DNA from 3 places in the Streptomyces sp. RK9 genome. Region 3 is predicted to be linked to each of the others. Evidence: riboswitches for the same ligand, from Rfam matches in the RefSeq annotation. Region 3 holds a riboswitch; each other region holds the start of a gene.
The links. A riboswitch is a leader RNA that binds a small molecule or an ion and turns the genes downstream of it on or off. The one in region 3 is predicted to bind cyclic di-AMP.
Positions count from the first base shown of each region.

Region 1: linked by a shared signal. The riboswitch ahead of AB6L24_RS20730 (transglycosylase family protein) and the one ahead of AB6L24_RS34835 (M23 family metallopeptidase) in region 3 are both predicted to bind cyclic di-AMP.
Region 2: linked by a shared signal. The riboswitch ahead of AB6L24_RS14420 (C40 family peptidase) and the one ahead of AB6L24_RS34835 (M23 family metallopeptidase) in region 3 are both predicted to bind cyclic di-AMP.

Region 1 is NZ_CP173704.1:130,264-137,859, reverse strand. It holds gene AB6L24_RS20745 (nucleoside triphosphate pyrophosphohydrolase) at 1-941, shown strand, start outside; gene AB6L24_RS20740 (cytochrome P450) at 1,047-2,318, shown strand; gene AB6L24_RS20735 (transglycosylase family protein) at 2,486-3,577, shown strand; cyclic di-AMP (ydaO/yuaA leader) riboswitch at 3,781-3,964, shown strand; gene AB6L24_RS20730 (transglycosylase family protein) at 3,969-4,685, shown strand; gene eno (phosphopyruvate hydratase) at 5,096-6,382, shown strand; gene AB6L24_RS20720 (septum formation initiator family protein) at 6,503-7,006, shown strand; gene AB6L24_RS20715 (DUF501 domain-containing protein) at 7,040-7,564, shown strand.
Region 2 is NZ_CP173703.1:3,490,613-3,498,208, reverse strand. It holds gene AB6L24_RS14430 (ATP-dependent Clp protease proteolytic subunit) at 1-100, shown strand, start outside; gene AB6L24_RS14425 (hypothetical protein) at 108-437, shown strand; cyclic di-AMP (ydaO/yuaA leader) riboswitch at 1,103-1,268, shown strand; gene AB6L24_RS14420 (C40 family peptidase) at 1,271-1,744, shown strand; gene AB6L24_RS14415 (DUF6328 family protein) at 1,848-2,387, shown strand; gene AB6L24_RS14410 (LysE family translocator) at 2,411-3,073, opposite strand; gene AB6L24_RS14405 (LysR family transcriptional regulator) at 3,253-4,164, shown strand; gene AB6L24_RS14400 (ATP-binding protein) at 4,175-4,606, opposite strand; gene AB6L24_RS14395 (helix-turn-helix domain-containing protein) at 4,869-5,729, shown strand; gene AB6L24_RS14390 (DUF397 domain-containing protein) at 5,739-5,963, shown strand; gene AB6L24_RS14385 (8-amino-7-oxononanoate synthase) at 6,021-7,157, opposite strand; gene bioB (biotin synthase BioB) at 7,355-7,596, shown strand, end outside.
Region 3 is NZ_CP173704.1:3,309,441-3,317,036, reverse strand. It holds gene AB6L24_RS34840 (GntR family transcriptional regulator) at 1-681, opposite strand, end outside; gene AB6L24_RS34835 (M23 family metallopeptidase) at 928-1,755, opposite strand; cyclic di-AMP (ydaO/yuaA leader) riboswitch at 1,769-1,929, opposite strand; gene AB6L24_RS34830 (M16 family metallopeptidase) at 2,193-3,593, opposite strand; gene AB6L24_RS34825 (M16 family metallopeptidase) at 3,590-4,951, opposite strand; gene AB6L24_RS34820 (DNA topoisomerase (ATP-hydrolyzing) subunit A) at 5,324-7,596, shown strand, end outside.

The sequences.
Region 1 (7,596 bases), 3.2 Mb from region 3:
CCACCAGCCACCGCGTCGCCCCCGGCCTGCTGTCCTGGACGGCCTGGCGGCTGCTGCACGACGCCGACGAGGTCCTGTGCGCCGACGCCGCCCACCCGCAGCTGCCGTATCTCCGCGAGGCGGGCGTCGAGGTCAAGCAGGCCTCGCCGACCGCCGAGGAACTGGTGGGCGCGTGCGCCGGCGGCCGCACGGTCCTGGTGATCGCCACGGCCGAGGGCGACCGCCCGCTCACCGACGGCCTGGCGCGGCTCGCGGGCTCGGGCCGGGTCGCGATGCCGGACCTGGAGCTGCTCCCCGGTTCGTACGACCTGCCGGGCGCCCGCCTCCTCGACCTGGTCCAGGTCATGGACCGCATCCGCGCCGAATGCCCCTGGTCATCCCGCCAGACCCACCAGAGCCTCGCGAAGTACGGCATCGAGGAGGCGTACGAACTCGTCGAGGCCATCGAGGACGGCGACAAGGACGAACTCCGCGAGGAACTGGGCGACGTCCTGCTCCAGGTCGTCTTCCACGCACGCATCGCCGAGGAGGACGAGGACGCCCCGTTCTCCCTCGACGACGTCGCGGCCACCATCGTGGACAAGCTGATCCACCGCCACCCGCACGTCTTCGGCGAGGAGACGGCGGCAACGCCGGAAGAGGTCAAGGCGCACTGGCTGCGCACCAAGGCCGAGGAGAAGCAGCGCGACTCCGTCACCGACGGCATCCCCCTCGGTCAGCCCGGCCTGGCCCTGGCCGCGAAGCTGTCCTCCCGGGTCCGCACGGCAGGCCTGGAGGTCCCCCTCCCTAAGGGAGAGGGCATCGGGTACGAGCTGCTGGCGATGGCCCTCCGAGCGGAGACGGAAGGAACGGACCCGGAGGCGTCCCTGCGGGCGGCGGCACGGGCGTACAGGGACGCGATCCTGGCGGCGGAGGCAAATTCAAGGACGTCTGGCGCCTGAGCCCGCCCCGGGGGGCGAGATTTCAGCCCGTCCGGCGTTTGAGGACGAGGCGCGAAGCGCCGATTCGGGGGAGGCCCGTTCCACCCGACCGGATACCGTCGACCCATGCAAGACCAGCCCCAGCCCCCACCTCCCCCCGCCCCGGACCTCTTCACCTGGGAGTTCGCGACCAACCCCTACCCCGCGTACGCCTGGCTCCGGGAGCACGCCCCCGTGCACCGGACCGAACTCCCCAGCGGAGTGGAGGCCTGGCTGGTCACCCGCTACGCCGACGCCCGGCAGGCCCTCGCCGACCAGCGGCTGTCCAAGAACCCCGCGCACCACGACGAGCCCGCGCACGCGAAGGGCAAGACGGGCATCCCGGGTGAGCGCAAGGCCGAGCTGATGACGCATCTGCTCAACATCGACCCGCCGGACCACACCCGCCTGCGCCGCCTGGTGTCGAAGGCGTTCACGCCCCGCCGGGTGGCCGAGTTCGCCCCGCGCGTGCAGGAGCTGACGGACCAGCTCATCGACGCGTTCCTGGACAAGCCCGAGGAGCGGGGCACCGCCGACCTCATCCACGAGTTCGCCTTCCCCCTCCCCATCTACGCGATCTGCGACCTGCTCGGCGTCCCGCGCGAGGACCAGGACGACTTCCGGGACTGGGCGGGCATGATGATCCGGCACGGCGGCGGCCCGCGCGGCGGCGTCGCGCGCTCGGTGAAGAAGATGCGCGGCTACCTCGCGGAGCTCATCCACCGCAAGCGCAGCGACCCCGGCGACGACCTCATCTCGGGTCTCATCCGCGCCTCCGACCACGGCGAGCACCTCACGGAGAACGAGGCCGCCGCCATGGCCTTCATCCTCCTGTTCGCCGGCTTCGAGACGACCGTCAACCTCATCGGGAACGGGACGTACGCGCTCCTGACCCACCCCGAGCAGCGCGAGCGGCTGCAACGCTCCCTCGCCGCCGGGGACACCGGCCTCCTGGAGACCGGCGTCGAGGAACTGCTCCGCTTCGACGGCCCCGTGGAGCTGGCCACCTGGCGCTTCGCCACCGAGCCGCTGCGCATCGGCGGCCAGGACATCGCGGCCGGCGACCCCGTCCTCGTCGTCCTCGCCGCCGCAGACCGCGACCCGGCCCGCTTCCCCGACCCCGACCTCCTCGACCTGTCCCGGAGCGACAACCAGCACCTCGGGTACGGCCACGGCATCCACTACTGCCTCGGCGCCCCGCTGGCCCGCCTGGAGGGCCAGACGGCGCTGGCGACCTTGCTCCGCAGGCTGCCCGACCTGCAACTGGCCGTCGATCCGGCGGAGTTGAGGTGGCGCGGCGGGCTCATCATGCGTGGCCTGCGGACCTTGCCGGTGACGTTCACGCCGCCCGCACGCTGACGGGGGAGCGGCACGTGTCTGACGTACCGTCAAGACTGTGACTTTCACGTGATCTGCGCTGCATCGACTTGTGACTGACGTTCGACTGCGGCTACGTTCACGACGGCTCGGCACCCCTCGGCACCATGTGTCGCAGCTGTTCTTGTCGTCGCTCGAAAGGCACGTGCATGCTCTCCGGCCAAGGCCGTCACCGCCGTCCCCGTCAGGCCCCGGCGATCGTCGTCGCGGCGGGCGTCACGGGATCCGCCATCGCCATCCCGCTGCTCGGCGCCACGGGCGCGCACGCCGCCGAGGCCTCGACGTGGGACAAGGTCGCGGAGTGCGAGAGCGGCGGCGCGTGGAGCGCCAAGGGCGACGGGTACTACGGCGGTCTGCAGCTGACGCAGGACACCTGGGAGAGCTACGGCGGCCTCGCGTACGCGCCGAGCGCCGACCAGGCGAGCCGCTCCCAGCAGATCGCCGTCGCCGACAAGGTCCTCGCCGACCAGGGCCCGTCCGCGTGGCCGAACTGCGGCCCGGCCGCGGGCCTCAGCAAGGGCGGCGCGGCCGCCGACGTCGACCCGGGCCTCCCGCCCGCCCCGTCGACGTCCCCGGAGTCGTCCGACGGCGCCGAGGGCTCCAAGGGCTCCAAGGACGGCGAGAAGGGCGAGAAGGGCGACAAGGGCACCGGCGACGCCGCCGACGCCAAGGGCAAGGACCGTGGCGCGGACGCCGAGGACGACAAGGGCGAGGAAACCGGCAAACACCGCAAGCCCGACAACAGCGGCTCGGCCGACGAGAGTGACGAACGCGACAAGGGCGGGCAGAGGGGCGAGAAGGGCGCGGACGAGGACGGCAAGTCCGGCGACCGCGACAGCACTTCGCCCGAGGCCGGCTCCGAGGCGGGCCGTGAGCCGTCGGGCGCCGACGAGTCCGCGGAGGGCTCCGAGGACTCCTCCGGCCTTCCGTCCGGCCGCCACCGCGGCTCCAGCGCCGACGAGGCCGACGGGACGGAGAAGGGCGGCGCGGGCTCCGCGGGCCGCCACGCGTCGCGCGGTGAAGGGCGCGACGCGCGTGACGCCACCGACCCCGCGGGCACCTACACGGTCCGCTCCGGCGACAACCTCTCGCAGATCGCCGACCGGCACGACCTTGACGGCGGCTGGTCCACCCTCTACGCGGAGAACAAGCGCACCGTGGGCGGTGACCCGGATCTCATCCTCCCCGGTCAGCGCCTCGACCTGAGCGAGGAAGAGGCCGCGGAGGCGGACCGGAAGTAGGCGTCGCCGGGCGGAAATTGACTGGCAGTTCGGGGTGAATGTCCGGGTTAAAGACGGTGAGAGGCAAGTGAGAGATGGGTCTCAGAAGCCCTGATCGTCTTTGAAATTCCGGTGATTGCCTGTCTACGGTCGTGACCGCTCGCCACAGCGGGCCCCGCCGGTCGGTACGCCGAATCCTGCCAACGGCCGGACGGGAACAGTCGTCGCTTCGAGCGCCGAAGGCAGGAGCGGGGGACCCAAGGTAAGCGCCGGGCCCACGCGTTGAGCGGCCAGCGGCCGCGCGACGCGCAGGACCGGCTAGGGGTGAAGTCGTACGGAAGCCGTACGGCCGGGCACTCACCCGCCCGAACCCGACAGCTCACCTCGCAGGCGTCGGTGAGGGGATCACTCCATGCTGCTTTCCGGCAAGGGCAAGCACCGTCGTCCGTCCAAGGCCACCCGCGCGGCCGCCGTCGTCGGTGTCACCGGCGCCGCCGTCGCCGCCCCGCTGATGGCCGCCGGCACCGCGAACGCCGCCACCGTCGACCAGTGGGACCGGGTCGCCCAGTGCGAGTCCGGCGGCAACTGGTCCATCAACACCGGCAACGGCTACTACGGCGGCGTGCAGTTCTCCGCCTCCACCTGGGCCGCCTACGGCGGTACGAAGTACGCGGCCACCGCCGACAAGGCCTCCAAGGCCCAGCAGATCGAGATCGCCGAGAAGGTCCTCGCGGGCCAGGGCAAGGGTGCCTGGCCGAGCTGTGGCGTGGGCCTCACCAGCGCCCCGTACAACGGTGGCGGTGCCGAGAAGCCGCAGCAGCAGCCGCAGCAGCAGGCCAAGCCCCAGCAGCAGCCGCAGCAGGCTCAGCCGCAGCAGCAGGCCAAGCCGCAGCCGAAGCCGCAGCAGGCCGCCCCGCAGACCGAGTCGAAGAAGACCGTCCAGACCCCGACCGGCAAGGTCGTGAAGAAGGGCGACGGCGAGTACAAGGTCAAGACGGGCGACACCCTGTCCAAGATCGCCGACGAGCACGACGTCAAGGGCGGCTGGCACAAGGTGTACAAGCTCAACGGCGACATCATCTCCGACGCCGACGTGATCTACCCGGGCCAGCAGCTGCACCTCAGCTGAGCCTGAGCCCGACCCGCGCCCTGTCCGGCCCGTCCGGACAGGGCCCCCGCTCCGCCCCGCGGAGCGCCCCCGTCCCCACGGGTCTCCCTCGCCCCGGTGCGCGTATCCCCCGTACGCACCGGGGCGAGGTGCTGTCCGGGGGGCGTCCCCGCCGGTCCCGGTGCGCGCCGAGGTCGTCCCCGAGTACGCCCAGGGCGAAGCTACCGGCCGGTAAGAACCTGTGGTTCCGTCCGGATTCCCAGGGAATTGGCCCGATGGCCGTCCCACGGGGCGGGCGGTCGGCTGGCCGAAGCTCCCGGGCCCGTTAGGCTCAGGAGACGCAGGGCCGATGAAGACCATGCAAGCCATGCGCAAGCCCGCGCCCCCAGTGGTGCACGCCATGCGCCCCTAGCGTCACATCCCATAAGGAGATGCTCGTGCCGTCCATCGACGTCGTCGTAGCCCGGGAAATCCTGGACTCCCGAGGCAACCCCACGGTCGAGGTCGAGGTCGGCCTCGACGACGGGTCCACCGGCCGCGCCGCGGTCCCGTCGGGCGCCTCCACCGGTGCCTTCGAGGCCATCGAACTGCGTGACGGAGACGCCAACCGCTACGGCGGCAAGGGCGTCGAGAAGGCCGTCCTCGCCGTCATCGAGCAGATCGGCCCGGAGCTCGTCGGCTACGACGCCACCGAGCAGCGCCTGATCGACCAGGCGATGTTCGACCTCGACGCCACCGACAACAAGGGCTCGCTCGGCGCCAACGCCATCCTCGGCGTCTCCCTTGCCGTCGCCCACGCCGCCTCCGAGGCGAGCGACCTGCCGCTCTTCCGCTACCTGGGCGGCCCGAACGCGCACCTGCTGCCCGTTCCGATGATGAACATCCTGAACGGCGGGTCCCACGCGGACTCCAACGTCGACATCCAGGAGTTCATGATCGCCCCGATCGGCGCGGAGTCCTTCTCCGAGGCGCTGCGCTGGGGCGCCGAGGTCTACCACACGCTGAAGAAGGTCCTGAAGACCAAGGGCCTGTCGACCGGCCTCGGCGACGAGGGCGGCTTCGCGCCGAACCTGGACTCCAACCGCGCCGCCCTCGACCTCATCGTCGAGGCCATCAAGCAGGCCGGTTACGTCCCCGGCGAGCAGATCGCGCTCGCCCTCGACGTCGCCGCGTCGGAGTTCTACAAGGACGGCAAGTACGAGTTCGAGGGCAAGTCCCGCTCGGCCGCCGAGATGACCGAGTACTACGCCGAGCTCGTCGAGGCGTACCCGCTCGTGTCCATCGAGGACCCGCTGTTCGAGGACGACTGGGCGGGCTGGAAGGTCATCACCGACAAGCTGGGCGACAAGGTCCAGATCGTCGGCGACGACCTCTTCGTCACCAACCCCGAGCGCCTGGCCCGCGGCATCGAGGAGGGCTCCGCCAACGCCCTCCTGGTGAAGGTCAACCAGATCGGTTCGCTGACCGAGACCCTGGACGCCGTCGAGCTGGCCCAGCGCAACGGCTTCAAGTGCATGATGTCGCACCGCTCCGGCGAGACCGAGGACGTCACCATCGCCGACCTCGCCGTCGCCGTGAACTGCGGTCAGATCAAGACCGGCGCCCCGGCCCGCTCGGACCGCGTCGCCAAGTACAACCAGCTGCTTCGCATCGAGGAGATCCTCGACGACGCGGCCGTGTACGCGGGCCGCAGCGCGTTCCCGCGCTTCAAGGGCTGAGCTTCACCTGAAGGGCTGCGCCGCTTGAAGGGCTAAGCCCTAGCCAGTCGTACGTACGTCCCCGTACTCGGTCCCGTACCGTGTGCGGGGACGTACGCGCGTACTGGGGAGGCGAGACACATGGCCGGGAAAGTCCGGGACAAGGACCGGTTCTCCACGGCGACCCGGCTGCGGCTGCTCGGCGAGCAGACCGCGGAGCGCGTCTACCGCTCGCAGACCAAGCGGCAGGCCCGCCGCTCCCGGCTCACCGGCCGCGCCGCGCTCCTCGTGCTCGTCGTCTGCTCGCTGGTCGTGGCGCTCGCCTACCCGATAAGGCAGTACGTGTCGCAGCGCGCCGACATCGCCGAGCAGCGGCAGAAGCAGTCCGAGCACCGCGAGAACGTGGAGCGGCTGCGCGACGAGAAGGCCCGCTGGCAGGACGACGCGTACGCCGAGCAGCGCGTCCGGGACCGGCTGCACTATGTGATGCCGGGCGAGACCGGGTTCACCGTCATCGACCCGGCGGCCGCGGAGGACCACCGCGGTGACGAGGCGGCCGCGGACCGGCCCTGGTACGCGAACGTCTGGGACGGCGTCGACGAGGCCGACAGGGCCGGCGCCGCCGATCGCGCCGACGACAATTGACACCGTCAGTCCAGTACGAACCGAAAGACAGGCATGCAGACGCCCCCGCCCCAGACCGAGCCCACCGCGCCCACGGACGCCGACATCACCGCGTTCCAGGAGCAGCTCGGGCGCCCGCCGCGTGGTTTGCGCGCCATCGCGCACCGCTGCCCCTGCGGCAATCCGGACGTGGTCGAGACGGCGCCGCGGCTGCCCGACGGCACGCCGTTCCCCACGACGTACTACCTCACGTGTCCGCGGGCCGCGTCCGCGATCGGGACGCTTGAAGCGAACGGCGTCATGAAGGAGATGACGGAGCGGCTCGGCACCGATCCCGAGCTTGCCGCCGCGTATCGGGCCGCCCACGAGGACTACATCGCGCGGCGCGACTCCATCGAGGTCCTTGAGGGCTTCCCCTCGGCCGGGGGCATGCCCGACCGCGTGAAGTGCCTGCACGTCCTCGTGGCCCACTCGTTGGCCGCGGGCCCCGGGGTGAACCCGCTCGGCGACGAGGCCATCGCCCTCCTGCCGGAGTGGTGGCGGAAGGGCCCCTGCGTGGGCAACGCCGACCCCGCCTGACCCGGCACCGGGGCGCCCCGGCCCACCGCTCC
Region 2 (7,596 bases), on a different replicon from region 3:
CGAGCGCGACACCGTCCTGGACGCCGCGGCCGCCGTGGAGTTCGGCCTGGTGGACCGGGTCGTGCCACACCGCAGGGCCACGACCACGACCGCCGGGTGAGGCCCGGGTGCTGCCCGAACTGCCGCCGCTGCCTGCCCTGACCCGCGCCGAGGGCGAGCTGATCGACGCCTACCTCGCGGTGGTGGACCTCGTCGGCCGCATCAATCCGGCGCGCGCGGAGCACACGTACGGCGGCCTGCGCGCCGCACAAGCCCTCGTGGTCAGGGCGACGGAGCTGCGGGACGCCCTGAACCTGATGCACCAGCGGGGCGAGGCGGAGGTCCACTCGGCGACGCTGGCCCGGGCGTTGCGCACGCTGGACGGCGAGCGGCGTGCCGCGCGCGTGGCCGTACCGCCGCCTGGTGTCGGCGAAGGGGCGCCGCCGACGGGCGGGTGACCGATCCGTCCGGGGGCGGGGCGACGGGACGACGGGAAGGCGGGAAGGCGGGAAGGCGGGAAGGCGGGAAGGCGGGAAGGCGGAGCAACACGACCACAAGTGGGGTGAGCACACCTATAAACGGCGAGTCGGCCAAGCGTTTCTGCTAGGAGTTGACGGGGCTCTTCGGCGCAGCTTCGGCCGATCCGCCGGAGCCCCGCCCCGAGCCGCCCCGCCTCTCTCGCGACCCCACACCCGAGGTGCGCCGTCTCACCGGCCGGCCTTCGGAGCGCCCCGGCCGCAGCGCGTCCGCGCCGTCCGCCCGTTGGGGGTGCGGACGGCACGGACGGGGGTCGCGCGGCTTCCGGTCCTTACCCGGGGTACGACCAGAGGTGGTAGCTCTTTCAGCGTAGGAAACACTCGCACGCGCGTGCCCCTTGAGTTGCACAACTCCCTTACGCGGCAGCCGGAACCGGACCTTCCGGCGCTGTTCGGGCAATCGTCTCCGACTGTGACCCAGGCCCCTTTCGGGCTCTGTCCACCCGAACAGGTCAGTCGTGAGGAGCCTCACATACGGCCGATTCGGCTCGGTTTTTTCGCCACTCTCGGGTGAAGATCCCTTCCGACGACAAGCCCCCGCCACAAGCGGCGGGGCGGTCCGGGCGGACGCCGAGTCCTGCCGCCACCCGGATGACCGGTCGACATCTGTGCATCGGCAGGAGTGGAGGACCCAGCAAGGCGGGCTGTCCGGGAGACCGGCCGGCCCTTGGGGTGAAGTCGTTGTACGACCGGGCATCTTCGCCTGCCCGAACCCGACAGGTCATCCTTCACAGGCGGCTGACGAAGGGTTGCGCATGACTGCGCTGAATCGTGTTCCGTCGCTGCTGACGAGGGCCGGTACCGCATCGGCACTCACGCTCGCCGCCGTGGGCGGCACCATCGTGGCCCCCGGACTCGTCTCCGAGGCCGAGGCAGCCACACACGGGACGAAGGCGCTCAAGATCGCGGCTTCCAAGAAGGGCTCTCCCTACGGCTACGGGGCCGTGGGACCGCACCGGTTCGACTGCTCGGGCCTCACGCTCTACTCGTACAAGCGCGTGGGCAAGAAGCTGCCGCGAACCGCCGCGCAGCAGTACAACAAGACCCGGCATGTCTCCAAGGCCAACCGCACCCGCGGCGACCTGGTGTTCTTCCACTCCGGCCGGAACGTCTACCACGTCGGCATCTACGCCGGCAAGAACAAGATCTGGCACGCGCCGAAGCGGGGCACCGTGGTGCGCCTGGAGAAGATCTGGAGCAACAGCGTCTGGTACGGCCGGGTCCGCTGACCCGGGTGCCGGGAGGGCGGTGCCTTCGGGCAGGCACCGCCGTCCGGGCGTGATCCGGCCGACGCGAGGAGTGGTTCGCGTCGCACCGGGATACTCGTAGTGCATGTCCGAGAACGATCCCGACGGCGGCCCCCGGTCATCGGGCACCGCCGCGCACGACCACAGCCGAGGCCGCGACGAGACCCCGCTGGAACGCGCCGACCGCAACTTCCTCGAGCTCCTCCAGGAGCTGAGGGTCACTCAGACCGGCGTGCAGCTCCTCTTCGCGTTCCTGCTCACCCTCGCCTTCACCCCCCGCTTCCCGTCGCTCGACGCCCTCCAGCGCGCCACATACGTGACCACGCTGCTGCTCGCCGTCCTCGCGGCCGCGCTGTTCACCGCTCCCGCCGCCCTGCACCGGGGACTGTTCGCGCGTGGCGCGAAGCCGCTCGTCGTCACGGTGTCGTCCCGGCTCGCCGGAGCCGGACTCGCCGTCCTCGTCCTGGCGCTCACCGGGTCGGTGCTTCTCGTCGTGGACGTGGCGGCGAGCCGGACCGGCGCCTTCTGCGCCGCCGGGGCCACGCTGCTGGTGTGCGGTGGCCTGTGGGGGCTGCTGCCGTGGGGGATCGCGCGACGGCAGGGGGACGAGCGCGGGCCCGTCTGATCGGGCTGCGTCGACAGGTCGGGCTACGCGACCAGCGGTTCCGCGAGCAGCACCACACCCAGCGCCGAGAGCACCACGCCGGTGCCGCCCTCGATCGCCCGGGCCACGACCGGTCGGCGCAGCCAGCGGCCGAGCCGGTCCACGAGCAGCGCGACGGCCGGGAACCACAGCAGCGCGAAGGCCACGACGATCGTGGCGAGCAGCAGCGTGCGGGGCATCGCGGGGCTCCCCTCGGGCACGAACTGAGGCAGCACGCTCAGGAACGTCAGGGACGCCTTGGGGTTGAGGGCGTTGGTGAGGAAGCCCTCGCGCAGGCCGCCGCCACGCCCGCCGCCGGGGTCCTGCACGGCCGTCACCCCCTCGGGCCGCTCCCCCACCGCCCCCACCGCCTCCACCCCGGGCGGCCGCACCGCCGATCGCAGCGCCCGCACCCCCAGGTACAGCACATAACCGCCACCCACCACCTGCAGCGCGCGGAACAGCGCGGGCACCGCCGCGAGCACGGCCGCGACGCCCGCGACGGCGAGCGCCGTGTGCACCAGGAGTCCCGCCGCGATGCCGAGCGCACACAGGACTCCGGCGCGGCGGGAGGCGAGCGCGTTGCGTACGACGACGGTGAAGTCGGCGCCGGGCATGGCGACCATGCCTGCGGCGACGCCGGTGAAGGCGACCAGTTGAGCGTCCATGACGGCCACTGTGCCGTGAGTCAGCCTTCAGCAGGTATGTGAGATCTTCTGCGTCTTCCTTAAGCATCTGTTTATGCTGGGCTCCCCGTAAGATCCGGCGGCGGTCCCGGAAGGCCGGGGCCGGGGCGTTCGCGTACCGCCGCAGGACCGCGGTCCACAGCCACAGGAAGAGGCACGTCATGTACGACCCGACGCGGCTCGCGGCGCTCGTGGCGGTCTCCGAAGCCGGTTCCATCACCCGCGCCGCCGAACGGCTCGGCTATACGGTGCCCGCGCTCTCCCAGCAGCTCGCCAAGCTGGAGCGGGAGGCGGGCGCGGCCCTGCTGGTGCGGCACCACCGGGGTGCCCGGCTCACCGGCGCGGGCGAGCTGCTCCTGGCGCGCGCCCGCCGGGTCCTGGACGAGATGGAGCTGGCCCGGCACGAGCTGGCGCAGCTCGTGGGCCTCGGGGGCGGGCGGCTGCGGGTCGCCACGTTCACGACGGCGGGCATCCATCTGCTGCCGCCCGCGCTCACCGCGTTCCGCAGGGCGCATCCGGACGTCGAGCTGACGGTCACCGGCCACGAACCACCCCTGGGTGTGGCCGCGGTGGCGGCGGGGGACGCCGATGTGGCCCTGACGCACACGTACGAACCCGCGGAGCTGCCCGCGCCGCCCGCGTCGGTCACCCTGGAGCCGGTCCTCGTCGAGGAGTTGGTGCTCGTGACGGCGCCGGGGCACGCGCTGACGGCGGGCACCGGGCGGCTTCCGCTCGGGGAGCTCGCCGGTCAGCCCCTGATCAGCATGGCGCCGGCGCATCCGGCGCGCCATGGGGTGGAGGCGGCGCTCGCGCGGGCGGGGGCGGCGCCCGCGGTGCTCGTGGAGACGCCGGACTACGCCCTGGTGTGCGCGATGGTCAGCGCGGGTCTCGGCGCCGCGGTGGTCCCGGAGATGGTGGCCCGCACGGCGGCGACCCCGGTCGGCTTCCGGCCGTTGGAGCCGGGGGAGCTGCGGCGCACCATCTGGGTCTGCCATCGCACGGACGAGTCGAGCCCGGCCGCGGACACGTTCCGGGCCCTGCTGCGGGGGACGTTCGGCCGCTCGGCCACCTGACCGCGAGACGTCAACTCTGGACCGGCACCGACCACGGCAGGGTGATCCAGACCGTCTTGCCGCCCTCCGCCGTCGGACAGATCGAGAGTCTGCCGCCGCACTCGGCGGTGAGCCAGCGGATGATGACCATGCCGCGGCCGTTGTCCTGCTGGACGGCGGCGGGCAGGCGCCGGGGGAAGCGCGGGTGGCTGTCGGTGACGCCGATGCGCAGCCGCTCGTCCCGGTCGAGCTGCACGTCCACGGTGAAGGTCGGGGACTGGCCGAGGGTGTGCTGGACGGCGTTCGTGGCGAGTTCGGAGACGATGAGCCGCACCGTGTCGGCGACGTCGGCGTCGGCCGGCAGGCCCCACTCCGACAACGTGTCCGCCACATACCTGCGGGCGGCTGCGACCGAGACAGGATCGCTCGGCAGAGTGACTGATACTTCCTGGAGGTCTGCCATGGCGACACTGTCCCTTTCCCACCGGGACCGGACTCCGACTCGTGGCGGAAGAACTCGAGGACAGTCCCGGAACTGGTGCTTCGCGCCAGAGTGCCACTCCTGGGCCGGTGACGCGCGGCGATCCACCGAGATGTGCATATATCTGTCGCTCGAAGCGGTGAACTCTGCGACGGCAGACCGTATTTGGGCGCAACACTGGCGCTTCCTCTACAGTCTCCCGCTGTCCCGTACGGTTGGCGCGGACGTCCGGAAGGAGACGGACATGCAGTACGGTCCCGCGGTGCGGCGCCGCAAGCTCGGCGCGGAGTTGCGCGCGCTGCGCGGGCAGGCCGGACTCACCAGCGGTGAGGCGGCGGCCCGGGTCGGCTGGCACCAGTCGAAGGTGAGCCGCATCGAGACCGGGCGCTCCGGGGTGCGCGCCTCGGACGTGCGGCTGCTCCTCGAGGCGTACGAGGTCGACGATCCGCAGTTGCGCGAGCTCCTGGTCGTGCTCGCGGGCGGGGAGGACGAGAACGGGCGGCCGCACTGGTGGCACGCCTACCGCGGTCTGCTGCCTCCGGCGTACCGCGACTTCATCAGTCTGGAATCACAGGCCTGCCGGGTGCGCACCCTGGAGACCACTGTGGTCCCCGGTCTGCTGCAGACGCCGGACTACGCCCGCGCGGTGACACGTGCCGCGCTCGGCGGGCTGCCCGAGGAACAGGTGAGGGCCCTGGTGCAGGTGCGTCTGGCGCGCCAGGACGTGCTGCGCAGCGAGCCGCCGCTGCGACTGAGCGTGATCCTCGACGAGGCGGTGCTCCGGCGTCAGATCGGCGGTCCCGAGGTCCTCGCCGGGCAGTTGCGGCGGCTTCTCGAGGCGGCGCGCCTTCCTCAAGTGCGAATCCAGGTGCTGCCGTTCGTCTCCGGCGAGCACATCGGCCTCATCGGACCTTTCGTTATTCTCTCCTTTCCGAACATTTCTGATCTGGATGTGGTTGTTCTCGACCACTTGACGAGTAGCCTCTACCTCGAACGGAAAGAAGACCTTCAGGCGTACACCGACGCCTTCAACTCTCTTCAGGGACAGGCGCTTTCCGTTCAGGATTCAATGGATTTCATCGCCGGGTTAGGTGACGGCGCGTAAGGAGGCACCATGACTGCACTGCCTCGGTCCGTTCCCTCCAGCACGTCTCTCAGGGACGCGCGGTGGCGGCGCAGCAGCCGCAGCAATGGAATGAACAACTGCGTGGAAACAGCGCCGCTCGGCTCCGGACCGCTCGCCGGTCTGTTCGCCGTGCGCGACTCGAAGGACACGGCGGGCCCAGCCGTGCTCTTCTCCCCTGCCGCCTGGGAGGACTTCGTCGACGCCCTTCGATGAAGCCCGGGTGAGAGCGCCGGACCCTGGACCCAGGTCTCAGGTGCCAGATCTCAGGAGTCAGGGTGCGGTGCGGCTGATCGTGGCGACGGCTTCGGCGACCTGTGCGTCGCTCAGGTCGGCACGTGCGGTCAGCCGCAACCGTGAGACGCCGTCGGGAACCGACGGCGGGCGGAAACAGCCGACGGCCAGACCCTCGTGGCGGCAGTCGGCCGCCCAGCGCACCGCTGCTTCCGGCGACGGCGCGCGCACGGAGACGACGGCGGCGTCGGGACGTACCGCCGAAAGCCCTTCCTCGGTCAGGAGTTCGTGCAGCTTCGCGGCCACCGCCCGCGCGCGGGCCGCCCGTTCCGGCTCGCGGCGCAGCAGGCGCAGGGCGGCGAGCGCCGAGCCCGCGGCGGCCGGGGCGAGCCCGGTGTCGAAGATGAGGGTCCGGGCCGCGTTGACCAGGTGCGCGATGACCTTGGCCGGGCCGAGGACGGCCCCGCCCTGGCTGCCGAGCGACTTCGACAGGGTGACCGTGACCACGGTGTCGGCGCTCCCCGCGAGCCCGGCGGCGTGCGGCGCGCCACGGCCGCCGTCCCCGAGCACCCCGAGCCCGTGCGCGTCGTCGACGAGCAGGCCCGCCCCGGCCTCGCGGCAGACGGCGGCGAGCTCGGACAGCGGCGTCGCGTCCCCGTCGACGGAGAACACCGAGTCGGTCACCACGACCGCGGGTCCCTCGTGCGTGCCGAGCGCCTTGCGCACAGCGGCCGGGTCGGAGTGCGGCACCACCTGGGTCGTGCCGCGGGCGAGGCGGCAGCCGTCGATCAGGGAGGCGTGGTTGCCCGCGTCGGAGACGATCAGCGAGCCGTGCGGGGCGAGCGCGGTGACGGCGGCCAGGTTCGCCGCGTAGCCGGAGGACAGGACGAGGGCCGCCTCGAAGCCACAGAAGTCGGCCAGCTCACGTTCCAGTTCGGCGTGCAGTTCGGTGGTGCCGGTCACCAGGCGGGAGCCCGTGGCGCCCGCGCCCCAGCGCCCGGCCGCGGCCGCCGCGGCGGCGGTGACCTCCGGGTGGCGGGTCAGTCCCAGGTAGTCGTTCCCGGCGAGGTCGAGCAGATGGGATTCGGCCGGGCGCGGGCGCAGCGTGCGCACCAGGCCCGCCTGGGCACGCAGCCGCGCCTGCTCGTCGATCCAGTCGAACGGCGAGCCAGCCATGGGACCTCCGGGGCATCACGGGTCGACGTACGTGCCGTGCTCGGACGGGACGTACGGACCGGGGTGTTTGTAGACAGTGCACAGACCCTAGCGGCCGCACCACCGGGCCATGGTGTGGCAATACCCACACCTCCCGATGCTTCTGTTGTACGGAATCTCCATGGTCAGAAAGTCCGGCGTGCGTCAGGATCGGCGCCATGGATCTGCTCAACACGCTGGTGGACAAGGGGCTTCGGCGGGAACTGCCGAGCCGTGACGAGGCGCTCGCTGTGCTCGCGACCTCCGACGAGGACCTGCTCGACGTGGTGGCGGCGGCCGGAAAGGTGCGGCGCCACTGGTTCGGCCGACGGGTGAAACTCAACTATCTGGTCAACCTCAAGTCGGGTCTGTGCCCGGAGGACTGCTCGTACTGCTCGCAGCGGCTCGGCGCGGAGACCGG
Region 3 (7,596 bases):
CCGCGCGCTCACTGTGTTGACGGCATGTTGCGAATCCCTCACACGCCCGGCGCGGGGGCCGGTCCGCGGCCGGTGCGCGGTGGCGGCCCGTTCGGCGTGCAGCACGGTGAGGGCGCGGGCCCGCTCCGCGTCGCCGCGGGCCACGGCGTCGACGACGGCGGCGCGCTCGGACCAGGTCTGCGCGGGGGCGGCCTGGGGCTCCGTGCCGTACATCCAGGCGATCTTGTGGCGGAGCTGGGTGAGCAGGGTGATCAGGCCGGGGCTCGACGAGGCCTGCGTGAGCGTCTCGTGGAACCAGCCGTCGAGCGAGCGGAGGTCCTCGGTGCCGCCGTGCCGGGAGCGCTCCTTGCCGAGCCGGACGAGCCCGCGCAGGACCTTCAGATGGGCCTCGGTGCGGCGCTGGGCGGCACGGGCGGCCGCCAAGGGCTCCAGGAGCGCGCGGATCTCCAGGAGGTCGGCTGCGTCCTGCTCGGTGGGCTCGGCGACGCAGGCGCCCGCGTGCCTGCGGGTGACGACGAAGCCCTCGGCCTCCAGCGTGCGCAGGGCCTCGCGCACGGGGACGCGGGAGACGCCGTAGCGGCGGGCGAGCAGTTCCTCGGTGAGGCGCGTGCCGCGTTCGTAGACACCGGAGACGATGTCGTCCCGGATGGCCGTGCACACCGAGTGCGCGGGAATGCGCATGACGGACCTCCGCTTTAATGCCCGCGAAACGCGTCGGTCGGCGCGTCGGCCGACGCGTCGAATGGCGCTCGTTCAACGACTCCATGGACCCTGCCGCCATGAACTCTATTGCAGCGGGCCGGATTTTCCGACGGGAGACCGGAATCCATGGATATCTTTTGGCCAAAAGGGCCCGCATACGCAGGAAAGCCCCGGCTCGGGTGAGCCGGGGCTTTCCTGCGTCCGGGAGGGTCCCGGCATCAGGATTCAGACGTTGACGCCGTGCGAGCGGAGGTACGCCACGGGGTCGATGTCGGAGCCGTAGTCCGCGCCGGTGCGGGCCTCGAAGTGCAGGTGCGGGCCGCTGGAGTTGCCGGTCGAGCCGGAGAGGCCGATCTGCTGGCCCGGGGTGACCGCCTGGCCGACCGTGACGCTGAGGGACGACATGTGGCCGTACTGCGTGTACGTGCCGTCGTTGTGGCGGATCACGACGTTGTTGCCGTAGGCGCCGCCCCAGCCGGCCTCGACGACGGTGCCCGCGGCGACCGCCTGGACCTGGGTGCCGGACGCGGCGTGGAAGTCGACGCCGGTGTGGCTGCCGGAGGACCACATGGCGCCGCCGGTCTTGTAGCCGGTGGAGACGTAGCTGCCGTCGATCGGCGAGACGTAGGAGCCGAGGCGCTTGCGCTCGGCCTCGCGGGCGGCGCGCTCCTTGGCCTCGCGCTCCTTCTGGGCCTTCACCTTCGCGGCGGCCTCGGCCTTCCGCTTGGTCTCGGCGGCCTTGCGCTTGGCCTCCGCGGCATCGGCGCGGGCCTCGGCCTCGGCCTTCTTCTGCGCGGCGGCCTCGACTGCGGCGTGCTTCTGGGCGGCGGCCTGGGCGTCGATCTCGCCGGCCAGGGAGTCGCCGACGGAGATGGACTGGGTGAGGCCGGTGTGCGCGTACTCCGCGGAGCTGCCTTCGGCGGCGAGGGCCGGCGCGGCCAGGCCCGAGATGACTCCGGTGGTGGTGAGCGCGGCGACGCCCGCGGCGCTTGCGGTCGTGCGCGTGATGCGGCTCGGACGGCGGTGCTTGCCGGTCGGGCGGGTGAACGCCATGAAGCGGCTGATCCTTTCCTTCCTTCTCGCCTACCGGGTTAGCTGACGGGTTCGGAGCAGGAAGGTCTCCTACGGGCTCCTCGCCTCGCGGCAAGGGGTCCGATTCACCCCAGGGACGTGTGGGTCCCCGGCTCCCCCGGCTCGCGCCGTACGGGGACTCGGCGATGGCTGTCCGGTGCCGCGGACGCGGCGTACTGCCTGACGGACAGCCGGACCGACGCTAAACGTCTCATCTTTCAATCGACAAACGAATCAGGCCTTTTGTAGCGCACGCCACAGGCCAGACGAGCAACCTCCATGCCAATTCGGACATATGGCAGCATGCAGGGACCCCAGCGGCTTCCTGAGCCACTGGGGTCCCTGTTCTCACGCGATGGTTGCTACCGCTATGTCCGGCTTTACGTCATCAGCGGCGCAGGTCCGTCCCTTTCCGGCAATCAGCCGGTGACCACCGTCACTTCACCGATGCCGAGCGCCTTGACGGGCTCCTCGATCTGCGCGGCGTCGCCCACGAGGACCGTCACCAGACGGTCGTCCGGGAAGGCGCTCACGACGGCCGCGGTGGCCTCCACGGTGCCCGTCTGCGCCAACTGGCGGTACAGGTGGGCCTGGAAGTCGTCCGGCAGGTGCTGCTCGACCTGGTCGGCGAGGGTGGCGGCGACGGCCGCCGCGGTCTCGTACTTCAACGGGGCGACGCCGACCAGGTTCTGCACGGCGACGTCGCGCTCGGGGTCCGTCAGGCCCTCCGCGGCGAGCGTGCGCAGGACCTTCCACAGGTCGTCGAGGGCCGGGCCCGTGTTCGGGGTGTCCACGGAGCCGCTGATGGCGAGCATCGCGGCGCCCGTAGCCCCCTCCGGGGACGTGGGGGCGGCGGAGCGCAGGACCTGGGCGAAGGCGCGCACTCCGTAGGTGTAGCCCTTCTCCTCGCGCAGGACGCGGTCCAGGCGTGAGGTGAGGGTGCCGCCCAGGCAGTACGTGCCGAGGACCTGCGCGGACCACACGCGGTCGTGCCGGTCCGGGCCTACGCGGCCGATGAGCAGCTGCGTCTGGACGGCGCCGGGGCGGTCCACGATGACGACGCGGCCGCGGTCGTCGGCGGTCACCGGGGGCACCGGGCGCGGCTCGGCCGCCCCGCCGGTCCAGGCGCCGAGGGTGTCGGCGAGGACGGCGTCCAGGTCGATGCCGGTGAGGTCGCCGACCACCACGGCGGTGGCCGTCGCGGGGCGGACGTGCCTTTCGTAGAAGGCGCGTACGGCCGCCGAGTCGATCGCGGAGACCGTCTCCTCCGTGCCCTGGCGCGGGCGCGACATGCGCGAGGACGCAGGGAAGAGCTCCTTGGAGAGCTCCTTGGCGGCGCGGCGCGCCGGGTTGGCGGCCTCGTGCGGGATCTCGTCCAGGCGGTTGCGGACCAGGCGCTCGACCTCGCTGTCGGCGAACGCGGGCGCGCGCAGGGCGTCGGCGAGCAGGCCGAGCGCCTTGGGGAGCCGGGAGACGGGCACTTCCAGGGAGACCCGCACGCCGGGGTGGTCCGCGTGCGCGTCGAGCGTGGCGCCGCAGCGGTCGAGCTCGGCGGCGAACTCCTCCGCGGAGTGCTTGTCGGTGCCTTCGGAGAAGGCCCTCGCCATGATCGTGGCGACGCCGTCGAGGCCCTGCGGCTCGGCGTCCAGGGGGGCGTCGAGGTGGATCTCCACGGCGACGAGCTGCTGGCCGGGGCGGTCGCAGCGCAGCACGGTGAGGCCGTTGCCGAGCGCGCCGCGCTCGGGGGCCGGGAAGGCCCAGGGCCTGGCCGTGCCCGCCTGGGGCTGCGGGTGGAACTGCATCGTTGCGGCCTCGGTCACTTCGCCGTCTCCTCGTCTTCCTCGTCGGTGCCGGCGGCGTCTTCCGCGTCCACGGGGCCGGTGGGTTCGTACACGAGCACCGCGCGGTTGTCGGGGCGCAGGCGGGCCTTGGCGACCTCCTGGACCTCGTCGGCGGTGATGTCGAGGACACGCTGGACGGCGGTGAGGGCGAGCTGGGGGTCGCCGAACAGGACCGCGTACCGGCACAGTTCGTCCGCGCGGCCCGCGACCGTGCCGAGCCGGTCGAGCCACTCGCGCTCCAACTGGGCCTGGGCGCGCTCCATCTCCTCCGGAGTGGGGCCCTCCGCGGCGAACCGGGCCAGCTCCTCGTCGACGGCGGCCTCGATGACGGGGACCTCCACGTCGCCGGACGTCTTCACGTCGAGCCAGCCGAGGGAGGGCGCCCCGGCGAGCCGCAGCAGGCCGAATCCGGCGGTGACGGCGGTGCGGTCACGGCGCACGAGGCGGTTGTAGAGCCGCGAGGACTCGCCGCTGCCGAGGACCGTGAGCGCCAGGTCGGCCGCGTCGCTCGCGCGCGTGCCGTCCTCCGGGAGGCGGTAGGCGGCCATGAGGGCGCGCGCGGGGACCTCCTCCTCGACGACCTCGCGCAGCTCCTTGCCGATGCGCTCGGGCAGCGAGCCGTCGCGCGGGGGCTGCTTGCCGTCGTGCGAGGGGATGGAGCCGAAGTACTTCTCGACCCAGGCGAGCGTCTGCTCGGGGGCGATGTCCCCGACGACCGAGAGGACCGCGTTGTTGGGCGCGTAGTACGTACGGAAGAACTCCCGCGCGTCCTCGAGGGTGGCCGCGTCCAAGTCGGCCATGGAGCCGATGGGCGTGTGGTGGTACGGGTGGCCCTCGGGGTAGGAGAGGGCGGTCAGCTTCTCGAAGGCCGTGCCGTACGGAACGTTGTCGTAGCGCTGGCGGCGTTCGTTCTTGACGACGTCCCGCTGGTTCTCCATCGACTCCTCGTCGAGCGCCGACAGGAGCGAGCCCATGCGGTCGGCCTCCAGCCAGAGGGCGAGCTCCAGCTGGTGGGTCGGCATCGTCTCGAAGTAATTGGTGCGCTCGAAGCTGGTGGTGCCGTTCAGCGAGCCGCCGGCGCCCTGCACCAGCTCGAAGTGGCCGTTGCCGTGCACCTGCTTCGAACCCTGGAACATCAGGTGCTCGAAGAGGTGAGCCAGGCCCGTACGGCCCTTGACCTCGTGGCGGGAGCCGACGTCGTACCAGAGGCAGACCGCGGCGACCGGGGTCAGGTGGTCCTCGGAGAGCACCACGCGCAGGCCGTTGGCCAGCCGGTGCTCGGTCGCTGTCAGGCCGCCGGAGCCGGCCTCGGCTGTGGCCGTGTGACCCATGGGCATGTACGTCCCTTCGATCGCGAAATCCTCGATAAGTGCTGGCAAGTCCTGCCACTGTAAGCAAGGCCTCGGACCCCTGGCGAAGTTCCCGCTCCGCCCTCGGCGTAGTCGGGTTTCGCCCTCGGCGTGATCCGCCGCGGGCCCGGGCGCCGTGGGCCGGGCGGGTGAGCGGTGGAGGCGGTGGGACGGGCGGGGCGCGCGGTCGCTGTCGCGGGGTCGCGGCGGGCGGGGCGCACGGCCGGTACGGGTGCGGCGCGCGGTTGACGCGCGCTCGGGGCCCGCCCACCACCGGGTCGTGGTCGGCGTTGTCAGTGGGACAGTCCACAATGGTCGGCGTCAGATCCCGCACTTGTTGGTGAAGGAGCCGCAGCAGCGATGGCCCGCCGCAGCACGAAGACCCCGCCGCCCGACGACTCGTTCGAGGAGAAGATCCTCGACATCGACGTCGTCGACGAGATGCAGGGCTCCTTCCTCGAGTACGCCTACTCCGTCATCTACTCCCGCGCCCTGCCCGACGCCCGGGACGGCCTGAAGCCGGTGCACCGCCGCATCGTCTACCAGATGAACGAGATGGGCCTGCGCCCCGAGCGCGGCTATGTGAAGTGCGCCCGTGTCGTCGGCGAGGTCATGGGCAAGCTGCACCCCCACGGCGACGCGTCGATCTACGACGCCCTGGTGCGCATGGCGCAGCCCTTCTCCATGCGCCTCCCCCTGGTCGACGGCCACGGCAACTTCGGCTCCCTGGGCAACGACGACCCGCCCGCGGCGATGCGGTACACCGAATGCCGCATGGCCGACGCGACCTCCTTGATGACGGAGTCCATCGACGAGAACACGGTCGACTTCGAGCCGAACTACGACGGCCAGGAGCAGGAGCCGGTCGCGCTCCCCGCGGCGTATCCGAACCTCCTGGTGAACGGCTCCTCCGGCATCGCCGTCGGCATGGCGACGAACATGCCGCCGCACAACCTGGGCGAGGTCATCGCCGCCGCCCGGCACCTGATCAAGCACCCGGGCGCCGACCTGGACACGCTGATGCGGTTCATCCCGGGCCCCGACCTGCCCACGGGCGGCCGCATCGTCGGCCTCGCGGGCATCAAGGACGCGTACGAATCGGGGCGCGGCACCTTCAAGATGCGCGCCACGGTCTCCGTGGAGGCGGTGACCGCGCGCCGCAAGGGCCTGGTCGTCACGGAACTGCCCTTCTCCGTGGGCCCCGAGAAGGTCATCTCCAAGATCAAGGACCTGGTCGGCTCGAAGAAGCTGCAGGGCATCGCCGACGTCAAGGACCTCACCGACCGCCAGCACGGCCTGCGCCTGGTCATCGAGATCAAGAACGGCTTCGTCCCGGAGGCCGTCCTGGAGCAGCTGTACAAACTGACGCCGATGGAGGAGTCCTTCGGCATCAACAACGTCGCCCTGGTCGACGGCCAGCCGCTCACGCTCGGCCTCAAGGAGCTCCTCGAGGTCTATCTCGACCACCGCTTCAACGTCGTGCGGCGCCGCAGCGAGTTCCGCCGCGGCAAGAAGCAGGCCCGGCTGCACCTGGTGGAGGGCCTGCTCGTCGCCCTCCTGGACATCGACGAGGTCATCCGCCTCATCCGCTCCAGTGAGAACTCCGCGCAGGCCAAGGAACGCCTGATGGAGCACTTCTCGCTGAGCGAGGTCCAGACGCAGTACATCCTGGACACGCCGCTGCGCCGCCTCACCAAGTACGACCGCATCGAGCTGGAGTCCGAGCGCGACAAGCTGAAGGCGGAGATCGAGGAGCTCACGCGGATCCTGGAGTCCGACGCGGAGCTGCGCAAGCTGGTCTCCGCGGAACTGGCCGCCGTGGCCAAGAAGTTCGGCACGGACCGGCGCACGGTGCTCCTGGAGTCGGCGGGCGCGCCCGCGGCCGCGGTGCCGCTGCAGGTGGCGGACGACCCGTGCCGGGTGCTCCTGTCGTCGACCGGCCTGCTCGCGCGCACGGCCAACGGCGAGCCCTTCGGGGAGAGCGACGGCAAACGCGTCAAGCACGACGTGATCGTCTCCGCGGTGCCCGCGACGGCGCGCGGTGAGGTGGGCGCGGTGACGTCCGAGGGACGGCTCCTTCGGCTCTCCGTGGTGGACCTGCCGCAGCTTCCGGACACGGCTTCGGCACCCAACCTCTCCGGAGGGGCGCCGGTCGCGGAGCTGCTCTCCCTGGAGGGCGACGAGAAGCTGATCTGCCTGATGACGCTGGACGAGTCCTCGCCGGGCCTGGCGCTCGGCACCGAACAGGGCGTCGTCAAGCGCGTGGTGCCCGACTATCCGTCCAACAAGGACGAGCTGGAGGTCATCACCCTCAAGGACGGTGACCGCATCGTCGGCGCGGCCGAGCTGCGCACGGGCGAGGAGGACCTGGTCTTCATCACGGACGACGCCCAGCTGCTGCGCTATCCGGCGGGGCAGGTCCGTCCGCAGGGCCGTCCGGCGGGCGGTATGGCGGGCATCAAGCTGGCCGACGGCGCGAAGGTGCTGTCCTTCACGGCGGTCGACCCGGCGGCGGACGCCGTGGTGTTCACGGTCGCGGGCTCGCGCGGCACGCTCGACGACTCGGTGCACACGACGGCCAAGGTCACGCCGTTCGACCAGTATCCGCGCAAGGGCCGGGCCACGGGCGGCGT